DNA from 3 places in the Bradyrhizobium sp. CCBAU 051011 genome. Region 1 is predicted to be linked to each of the others. Evidence: predicted binding sites of a transcription regulator. Region 1 holds the regulator's gene; each other region holds the start of a gene.

Region 1 (3,290 bases):
AGGTGACCGCCCGCGGCCTGAACTTCTACTATGGCGAACATCACGCGCTGAAGAACATCAACCTGACGCTCGGCACCCACCGCGTCACCGCCTTCATCGGCCCATCCGGCTGCGGCAAGTCCACGCTGCTGCGGATCTTCAACCGGATGTACGACCTTTATCCCGGCCAGAAGGCGACCGGTCAGCTGATGCTCGACCAGACCAACATCCTTGACCCCAAGCTCGACCTCAATTTGCTGCGGGCCCGCGTCGGCATGGTGTTCCAGAAGCCGACGCCGTTCCCGATGACGATCTACGAAAACATCGCCTTCGGCATCCGCCTCTATGAGAAGATCTCGAAGTCGGAAATGGACGGCCGGGTCGAGAAGGCGCTGCGCGGCGGCGCGCTGTGGAACGAGGTCAAGGACAAGCTGAACGCCTCCGGCCTCTCGCTGTCCGGCGGCCAGCAGCAGCGGCTCTGCATCGCCCGCACGGTCGCTGTCAGGCCCGAGGTAATCCTGTTTGACGAACCCTGTTCGGCGCTCGACCCGATCTCGACCGCCAAGATCGAGGAACTGATTCAGGAACTGGCGGAGGACTACACCATCGCCATCGTCACCCATAATATGCAGCAGGCGGCGCGCGTCTCCGACAAGACCGCCTTCATGTATCTCGGCGAGCTGATCGAATTCGACGACACCAACAAGATCTTCACTTCGCCGAGCGACCGACGCACCCAGGATTACATCACCGGCCGGTTCGGCTGAGGAGACAAGACATGGCTTCCGAGCACACCGCCAAGGCGTTCGACAGCGACCTTCAGGAACTCACCCGCCTGGTCGCGGAGATGGGCGGCCTGGCCGAACGCATGATCACCGAATCTGTCGACGCGCTGGTCCGCCGCGACGTCGCACTCGGCAAGCGCGTCGTCGCAACCGATGTCGAGATCGACCGCCTGCAGCATTTGATCGAGGAGCGAGCGGTATTGACCATCGCCCGCCGCCAGCCGATGGCGATCGACTTGCGCGAAATCGTCGGCGCCATGCGCGTCGCCACCGATCTGGAGCGGATCGGCGATCTCGCCAAGAACATGGGCAAGCGGGTCGCGGCCCTGGAGAACGATTTCCAGCCGCTGAAGCTGATGCGCGGCCTCGAACACATGACCGATCTGGTGCAAACGCAGGTCAAGTCGGTGCTGGACGCCTATGCCGCGCACGACCTGCCGGCGGCAATGGCGGTCTGGAAAGGCGACGAGGAAGTCGACGCCATCTGCACCTCGCTGTTCCGCGAACTTCTCACCTACATGATGGAAGACCCGCGCAACATCTCGTTCTGCATTCATTTGATGTTCTGCGCCAAGAATATTGAGCGGATCGGCGACCACGCGACCAACATCGCCGAAACCGTGTTCTACATGATCGAGGGACAGCAGATGCTCGACAAGCGCCCGAAGGGCGACATGACGACGTTTGCTACGACCGTGCCGAATAGTTGACGTAGCGTTTTCGAGCGAAGTGGAGGCCGGTTCGCGTGAAGAAAACGCGTCAGACAGAAGAGGCAAGAAAAGGATGAGCGCACGCATTATGGTGGTCGAGGACGAGGAAGCGCTGACCACGCTGTTGCGCTACAACCTCGACGCTGAAGGCTATGAGGTCGAGACCGTAGGCCGCGGCGACGACGCCGATACGCGGCTGAAGGAGCGCGTGCCCGACCTCGTCGTGCTCGACTGGATGCTGCCGGGCCTCTCCGGCATCGAGCTGTGCCGCCGCCTGCGCGCTCGCCCCGAAACCAAGCAACTACCGATCATCATGCTGACCGCGCGCGGCGAGGAGAGCGAGCGGGTGCGGGGGCTTGCGACCGGTGCCGACGACTACATCGTCAAGCCGTTCTCGGTGCCGGAACTCCTGGCGCGGGTGAAAGGCCTGTTGCGTCGGGCAAGCCCGGAGCGGCTCGCTACCGTGCTGACCTATGGCGACATCGAACTCGACCGCGAGAAACGCCGCGTCGCGCGCTCCGGCCGCCAGATCGACCTCGGCCCGACCGAATATCGCCTGCTGGAATTTTTCCTCGAACATCCCGGCCGCGTGTTCAGCCGCGAGCAATTGCTCGACAGCGTCTGGGGCCGCGACATCTATATCGACGAACGCACCGTCGACGTCCACATCGGCCGCCTGCGCAAGCTGCTCAACCCCGGCCGCGAGCAGGACCCGATCCGTACCGTGCGCGGCGCCGGTTATGCGCTGGATGACCGGTTTGCCAAGGTGGAGCCGTAAGGCTTCGCTATCATCCGCGCAAACTCCACCGTCGTCCCCGGCAAAGCGGCAGCTCTCTCATCGTCATTGCGAGCGAAGCGAAGCGAAGCAATCCATAGTGCCACGCGGCAAGTATGGATTGCTTCGTCGCTTTCGTTCCCTTGCGCAAAAGCTTCGGCGTTTGTCGCTGGCAATGACGGTGGTTGCCGCATCGGCGATCCGGGTGAGGGGGCACAGGTCTATCGATAGACCACAATCGCGGACAGAGTCCCTCACCCCAACCCTCTCAGCGCGAGCTTCGCTCGTCGTGGCCCCGCAAGAGCGGGGCGAGGGAGCGCACCTTGCGCGGAGCGCTTACGTCTCGCGCAAATGAGCGCGCCTTACCTCGTCTGCTTCGGCTGCTGCCGCCGCCGATCGGCGGCCGGTTGATACGCCACGCGCGAGTGATGCGCGCAGTAGGGCAGGCCGCTGAGCGCCTTGCCGCCGCAGAAGAAGAATTCCGGGCTCGAAGGATCGCCGACCGGCCAGTGGCAGGTCGCCTCGTTCAGTTCGAGCAGCGACAGCCGCTGGCTCATCGGCACTACATTGTCGAAGGCGACCGGATCGGCCTCGATCTCCACCTCGAAAGCGTGCGCCAGCGCGGTGTTGCCGCGCGAGACCGGGCGCGACACCCGCATCATCTGCTGGGCGGCGGGGCGTGCCTTGCGCTGCCGCGGAGCGGCCGAGGAGGGACTCTTGGCTCGGCCGGACAGGCCCAGCCGGTGCACTTTGCCGATTACGGCGTTTCGCGTCACATTTCCGAGTTCCGCGGCAATCTGGCTCGCGGACAATCCGGCTTCCCAGAGCTTCTTCAGCTGCTCGACGCGATCGTCGGACCAGGTCAAAACCGTCATCGTAATCTTCCCTTCGCATCGCGCCGGCCAATCGAGGGCAGCGCGGGCGATGTCATTCGTCTCAAAAATCCCTGCGGTCAGAATCCCTTAGCCCTCGCCGGGCGCGTTAACCGCGCCCGAACGTTTACGCCTGCACAAATGGACTCTTAGGGATCAGAACTGCCGC
Region 2 (3,290 bases), 4.4 Mb from region 1:
CGCCGCGCGGCACCGACGCCGACGATGGAGCCGGTGATGGTGTGGGTCGTGGAAACGGGAACCCCGAGATAGGTGGCCATGAAGAGGGTCGCCGCCCCGCCTGTTTCAGCGCAAAAGCCCTGCATCGGCGTCAGCTTGGTGATCCGCAGCCCCATAGTGCGGACGATCCGCCAGCCCCCCATCAGCGTGCCGAGCCCCATGGCCGCCTGGCAGGAGATCACGACCCAGAAGGGAATCGCGAAATCCGCCCCGAGGTGGCCTTGCGAATACAGGAGCACCGCGATGATACCCATGGTCTTTTGCGCGTCGTTGCCGCCATGGCCGAGCGAATAGAGCGAGGCCGAGACGAATTGCAGGATGCGGAAGGCGCGGTCGACCGCAAACGGCGTCGAGCGCACCGACAGCCAGGACACGATCGCCACCAGCAGCAGCGCCAGCAGGAACCCGACCAGCGGCGACAGCACGATCGCCAGCAGCGTTTTCGACAGACCGCTCCAGACCGCCGCTGATATCCCGGCCTTGGCCATGCCCGCGCCGACCAGCCCGCCGATCAGGGCGTGCGAGCTCGATGAGGGAATGCCGAGCCCCCAGGTAATCAGATTCCAGACGATGGCGCCGATCAGCGCAGCGAAGATCACGGCCGCATCGACGACATCGGGTTCGATGATTCCCTTGCCGATCGTATTGGCGACGTGCAGCCCAAAGAAGAGGAAGGCGATGAAATTGAAGAAAGCCGCCCAGAGCACCGCATATTGGGGGCGCAGCACGCGGGTCGATACGATCGTGGCGATCGAATTGGCGGCGTCGTGCAACCCGTTGAGGAAGTCGAAGAGCAGCGCGACCGCAATCAGAAAGATCAGAACCGGAAGACCAAGCGAGGCGTCCACTGAATTGGCCCTGCCCTATACCTGTTCGATCACGATCGAGTTGATTTCGTTGGCGACGTCATCGAAGCGGTCGGACACTTTTTCGAGATGCTTGTAGATCTCGGCGCCGACCACGAAATCCATCGAATTGCCGTTGCGGTGCTTGAGAAACAGCTCCTTCAACCCGATGTCGTGGAGATCGTCGATACGGCCCTCGAGCTTTCCGATTTCCTCGGTGATGGAAGTCAGCATCGCGACGTTGTTGCCGATCGACTGCATCAGCGGCAGCGCGCGGCTGACCAGATTGGCGCATTCGACCAATAGCGTGGCTATTTCGCGCATCGGGGGTTCGAACGTGCGGACTTCGAACAGCACCACCGCTTTCGCGGTCTGCTGCATCTGGTCGATGGCGTCGTCCATCGCCGTGATCAGGTTCTTGATGTCGCCGCGGTCGAACGGGGTAATGAAGGTGCGGCGGACCGCGGTCAGTACCTCGCGGGTGATGCCGTCGGCGTCGTTTTCGAACTGGTTCACGCGCTGGCAGAATACCGGCGTCTCCTCGCCGCCGCGCAGCATGTCCTGCAACGCCAGCGCGCCCTGTACGACCGTCTGGGCGTGGCGGGCAAACAGGTCAAAAAACCGCTCCTCCTTGGGCAAAAAGGCACGAAACCAGCGCAGCATGGATATTTTCCGTCGTTCAGAACAGCCCGCGGGGGGCGGCCTGTCACAAAACTGTCATAGACCATTCGCAGGAAAAACGCGCCACGGCGGGACCCGGGAACCGGGCCATCCACCGCTTTGTGAAGCCGAAAACGGCGCGAAAACCGGCCGTTTTACAGGGATCGGCGGAAATAATGCGCGACTTCGCCGACGATACCGCGGCGGAAGGTCAGCACGCAGGCCACGAAGATCACACCCTGGATCACCGTCACCCACTGGCCGAACCCGGCCAGATACTGCTGCATGGCGATGATGACGAAGGCCCCGACGACCGGGCCGAAGATGGTCCCGAGGCCGCCGACCAGCGTCATCAGCACGATTTCACCCGACATCGTCCAGTGCACGTCGGTGAGCGAGGCGTTCTGCGCCACGAACACCTTCAGCGAGCCGGCAAAGCCCGCAAGCGTGCCGGACAGAATGAAGGCGAGCAGCTTGTACTGGTCGGTCTTGTAGCCCAGCGAAATCGCCCGCTGCTCGTTCTCGCGGATCGACTTCAAGACCTCGCCGAACGGCGAGTTGATGGTGCGGAAGATCAGCAGGAAGCCGGCAAGGAAGCCCGCCAGCACGACGTAATAGAGCACGGTGGGCTTGGCCAGATTGAAGATTCCGAACAGATAGCCTTGCGGAATGCCCTGGATTCCGTCTTCGCCATGGGTGAACGGTGCCTGCAAATAGATGAAGAACAACAGCTGCGAAAGCGCCAGCGTGATCATCGAAAAATAGATGCCCTGCCGGCGAATCGAGATGAAGCCGGTGACGACGGAGAGCGCCGCGGCGCCGGCGACACCGACCAGAATTCCGACTTCCGGCGTTACACCCCAGACCTTGAGCGCATGCGCCGAGCAGTAGCCAGCGGTCCCTAAGAACATGGCGTGGCCGAACGACAGCAGGCCGCCATAGCCGATCAGGAGGTTGAAGGCGCAGGCAAGCAGCGCAAAACACAGCGCCTGCATCACGAAGAATGGATAAATGCCCGTCAGGGGTACGAGCCCCAGCAGCACCGCCATCGCGGCGAACACGATCATCTCGTCGCGCATCGCGCGCGGCGTTACCGGCAGTGTATCGTCAGTCAATGCGCTCATGTCAGGCCGCCCGTCCCGTCAGTCCCGTTGGCTTCACCAGCAACACCAGCACCATCAGGACGAACACCACGGTGTTGGAGGCCTCGGGATAAAAATACTTCGTAAGCCCCTCGATCACGCCGAGCGCGAAGCCGGTGATGATCGATCCCATGATCGATCCCATGCCGCCGATCACCACCACCGCGAACACGACGATAATCAGGTCCGCGCCCATCAGCGGCCGCACCTGGTTGATCGGCGCCGACAACACGCCGGCCAGCGCCGCCAGGCCGACGCCGAGCCCATAGGTCAGCGTGATCATCCGGGGAACGTTGATGCCGAACGCCCGCACCAGCGTCGGGTTTTCGGTCGCGGCGCGCAGGTAAGCGCCGAGCTGCGTCTTCTCGATCAGGAACCAGGTGGCGAGACAGACGACCAGCGAGAAGACAACGACCCAGCCGCGGTAGATCGGCAGGAACATGAAGCCGAGATTCATGCCGCCCTGTAATCCGCGGAAGCCGCCGATCTCCGGATAATCAGGAATCGCGTACGGTAGGCCGGAGGAGCCGAAGTAATTCTGGAACACGCCCTGCACGATCAGCGCGATGCCGAACGTCAACAAAAGCCCGTAGAGGTGGTCGAG
Region 3 (3,290 bases), 2.1 Mb from region 1:
GAGCGCGTGCTGAATGAAGGCCTTCAGCCGGTCGAAAGTAACTGACGTCTCGGACAGGACGGGCACTCCCGTAAGGCCCGCGGGCGTGGCCGCGCCGGGCGAAGTCGACGGCGATGTGCGGGCGGGGCCGCTAGCCCGTGCCGAACGCCTTGAAGGTGATGATGGTGTGGGTGTCCTGGATACCCGGAATCACCTGCACCTTCTCGTTGACGAAATGGCCGATGTCGGTGTCGTTGTCGACGTAGAACTTGACCAGCAGATCGTAATCGCCGGCGGTGGAATAGATCTCCGAGGCGATCTCGGCCTCGGCGAGCGCATTGGCGACGGCGTAGGACTGGCCGAGCTTGCATTTGAACTGGACGAAGAAGGGAACCATCGCTGTCGTCTCCGAATAAATTGGCCCCAATAGGCCAAAAACCGCCGGTCATGGCAAGCCAGCTTGCTGCACACGGCCGGGCGCGGTAGGACAATCCATGATCCCCAACACGCCAACTGCGCGAGGCTTGCGGTGACGACGCCGATCGCCCTGACCATCGCCGGCTCCGATTCCTCTGGCGGCGCCGGTATCCAGGCCGACCTGAAGACGTTTGCTGCGCTCGGCGTCTACGGTGCCTCCGTAATCACGGCGCTGACAGCGCAGAATACCCAGGGCGTCAGCGGCATCCATCAGGTGCCGGCTGAATTCGTCACCGCGCAGATCGACGCGGTGTTTTCCGATCTCGTCGTCGGTGCGGTCAAGATCGGCATGGTGGCGCATCCGCCTGTCATCGATGCCATCGTCGCGGGGCTTGCGCGCTGGTCGCCGAAGCACGTCGTGCTCGATCCCGTGATGGTCGCAACTTCGGGCGACCGGTTGCTCGCCGCCGAAGCCGTCGAGGCGCTGCGGACAAAACTGATTCCGTTGGCATCGGTGATCACGCCGAATCTGCCGGAGGCGGCGGCGCTGCTCGATGAAGCCGTGGCGGCGGACGAAGCCGCGGTCGAGCAACAGGGCAAGCGTTTGCTCGGGCTGGGGTGCAAGGCGGCCCTGATCAAGGGCGGCCACGGCGAGGGCGCCGAGAGCATCGACTATCTGATCGGCGCGAATGGCGCGATCGCGCTGGCCGCGCCGCGCATCGCGACGAAGAACACCCACGGCACCGGCTGCTCGTTATCCTCGGCGATTGCGGCGGGGCTCGCGAGGGGGGAGGGCATGGAGACCGCCGTGCGCAACGCCAAGGCGTGGGTGACCGCCGCGATTGCAGCGGCAGACCGGTTCAGCGTTGGGCATGGCCACGGCCCGGTGCATCATTTTCACAAGTTTTATTAAGCGTCTCCGTTGTCCCTGCGAACGCGGGGACGACGTCGAGATATCGCCGCCGCGATGTCGCTTGCCTGTCGCATCGCGCTGCTATCCGCAAACTGCGGGGCGCGACATTGATTCTCGTGGGGCTATGGGTCGCGTGAACTAGTCATCGCCCTGTCACAGAAATCTGTCAGGGGACAGGCATGGGTAGTGACGCCTTGAGTGAAGAGAGCCCGGAACGGCGCTTTCGTACCTTGTTCATCTCCGATGTCCATCTCGGGGCCCGCGGCTCGCAAGCGGATCGATTGCTGGATTTTCTCAGAACCCACGACGCCGACACCATCTATCTGGTCGGCGACATCGTCGATGGCTGGGCGCTGAAGTCGAGCTGGTACTGGCCGCAATCGCATAACGACTTCGTGCAGAAGATGCTGCGCAAGGCGCGCAAGGGCGCCAAGGTCATCTACGTGCCGGGCAATCACGACGAATTCCTGCGCAACTATTACGGCACCCATTTCGGCGGCATCGATGTGGTGGAGAACACCATTCACACCGGCGTCGACGGCAAGCGCTACCTCGTCATCCACGGCGACATCTTCGATCTCGTGGTGCAGAACGCGCGCTGGCTCGCCCATCTCGGCGACAAGGCCTACGACTTCGCCATCCAGATGAACCGTCTGGTCAACTTCTTCCGCCGCATGTTCGGCGTGCCCTATTGGTCGCTGTCGCAATGGGCGAAGCTGAAGGTCAAGAATGCCGTGAACTATATCGGCGCGTTCGAACAGACGCTGGCCGGTGAAGCGCGGCGGCACGGCGCCGACGGCGTGATCTGCGGCCACATCCATTACGCCACCATCCGCGACGAGCATGGCATCCGCTACATGAATTGCGGCGACTGGGTGGAGAGCTGTACCGCGCTCGCCGAGCACGAGGACGGCCGGTTCGAGATCATCACCTGGACCGATCCGGTGCGAAGGGCTGCGCCGGTTCCCCGCGTCGCGGCGCGCGCCGCATGACGCATATCCTGGTCGCAACCGATGCGTGGCATCCCCAGGTCAACGGGGTGGTGCGCACGCTGACCGCAATGGCGGAAGCGGCCAGGGGACTTGGTGTCGAGGTGAGTTTCCTGACGCCGCAATCGTTTCGCACCTTTGCGATGCCGAGCTATCCCGACCTGCGGCTGGCTCTGCCGTATCCAGCAAAAATCGCGCGATTGATCAAAGCGGCAAGGCCCGACAGCATTCATATCGCGACCGAGGGCCCGATCGGGCTTCTGGTGCGGCGCTATTGCCGCAAGCATGGCTTGCCGTTTACCACGAGCTTTCACACCCGGTTTCCCGAATATGTCTCGGCGCGCTCGCCAATCCCGGAATCATGGGTGTGGAAGGCGCTTCAGTGGTTTCATCGGCCGAGCCGGGCGGTGATGGCGGCGACGCCGGCGCTGGCAGCCGAATTGCGGATGCGCGGGTTTCGCAACGTGGTGCAGTGGTCGCGCGGGGTCGATACCTCGCTATTCCATCCGCGCAGCACCGATCTCTGCCTGCCGATGCCGGTCTATCTCTGCGTCGGCCGGATCGCGGTGGAGAAGAATCTCGAAGCCTTCCTCGACCTCGATCTGCCTGGCACCAAGCTTATCGTCGGCGATGGACCGGCCCGGATGGCGCTGGAGCGGAAATATCCTGATGCCGTGTTCCTCGGTGCGAGGCACGGCGAGGAACTGGCGGAAATCTACGCAGCCTCCGACGTTTTCGTCTTCCCCAGCCGGACCGACACGTTTGGGCTGGTGCTGCTGGAGGCGCTGGCCAGCGGGCTGCCGGTCGCGGCCTTTCCTGTCACCGGTCCGCGCGACGTGATCGGCGCGGCGCCGGTGGGCGTGCTGAGCGAGGATTTACGGGCCGCCTGCCGGGAGGCGCTGCAGATCTCGCGGGAAGATTGCGTCGAATTCGCCGCCGCCCATACCTGGCAGGCCTCCACGCGGGTTTTCATCGAGCATGCCATGAATTCT

Evidence for each region. The regulator PhoB, encoded in region 1, activates phosphate uptake and scavenging genes when phosphate is short. The targets are predictions, from matches to a motif close to TGTCATNNANCTGTCAT.
Region 2: the regulator PhoB is predicted to act here: its motif matches at 1,589-1,605, upstream of ACH79_RS30050 (DUF47 domain-containing protein).
Region 3: the regulator PhoB is predicted to act here: its motif matches at 1,450-1,466, upstream of ACH79_RS40925 (UDP-2,3-diacylglucosamine diphosphatase).

Annotation. Positions count from the first base shown of each region.
Region 1 covers NZ_CP022222.1:1,700,062-1,703,351, reverse strand. The annotation lists gene pstB (phosphate ABC transporter ATP-binding protein PstB) at 1-746, shown strand, start outside; gene phoU (phosphate signaling complex protein PhoU) at 758-1,474, shown strand; gene phoB (phosphate regulon transcriptional regulator PhoB) at 1,548-2,252, shown strand; gene ACH79_RS08165 (GcrA family cell cycle regulator) at 2,612-3,124, opposite strand.
Region 2 covers NZ_CP022222.1:6,407,569-6,410,858, reverse strand. The annotation lists gene ACH79_RS30055 (inorganic phosphate transporter) at 1-887, opposite strand, end outside; gene ACH79_RS30050 (DUF47 domain-containing protein) at 903-1,547, opposite strand; gene ACH79_RS30045 (branched-chain amino acid ABC transporter permease) at 1,700-2,668, opposite strand; gene ACH79_RS30040 (branched-chain amino acid ABC transporter permease) at 2,670-3,290, opposite strand, start outside.
Region 3 covers NZ_CP022222.1:8,700,181-8,703,470, reverse strand. The annotation lists gene ACH79_RS40940 (Ldh family oxidoreductase) at 1-66, opposite strand, end outside; gene ACH79_RS40935 (Lrp/AsnC ligand binding domain-containing protein) at 131-376, opposite strand; gene thiD (bifunctional hydroxymethylpyrimidine kinase/phosphomethylpyrimidine kinase) at 509-1,309, shown strand; gene ACH79_RS40925 (UDP-2,3-diacylglucosamine diphosphatase) at 1,489-2,301, shown strand; gene ACH79_RS40920 (glycosyltransferase family 1 protein) at 2,298-3,290, shown strand, end outside.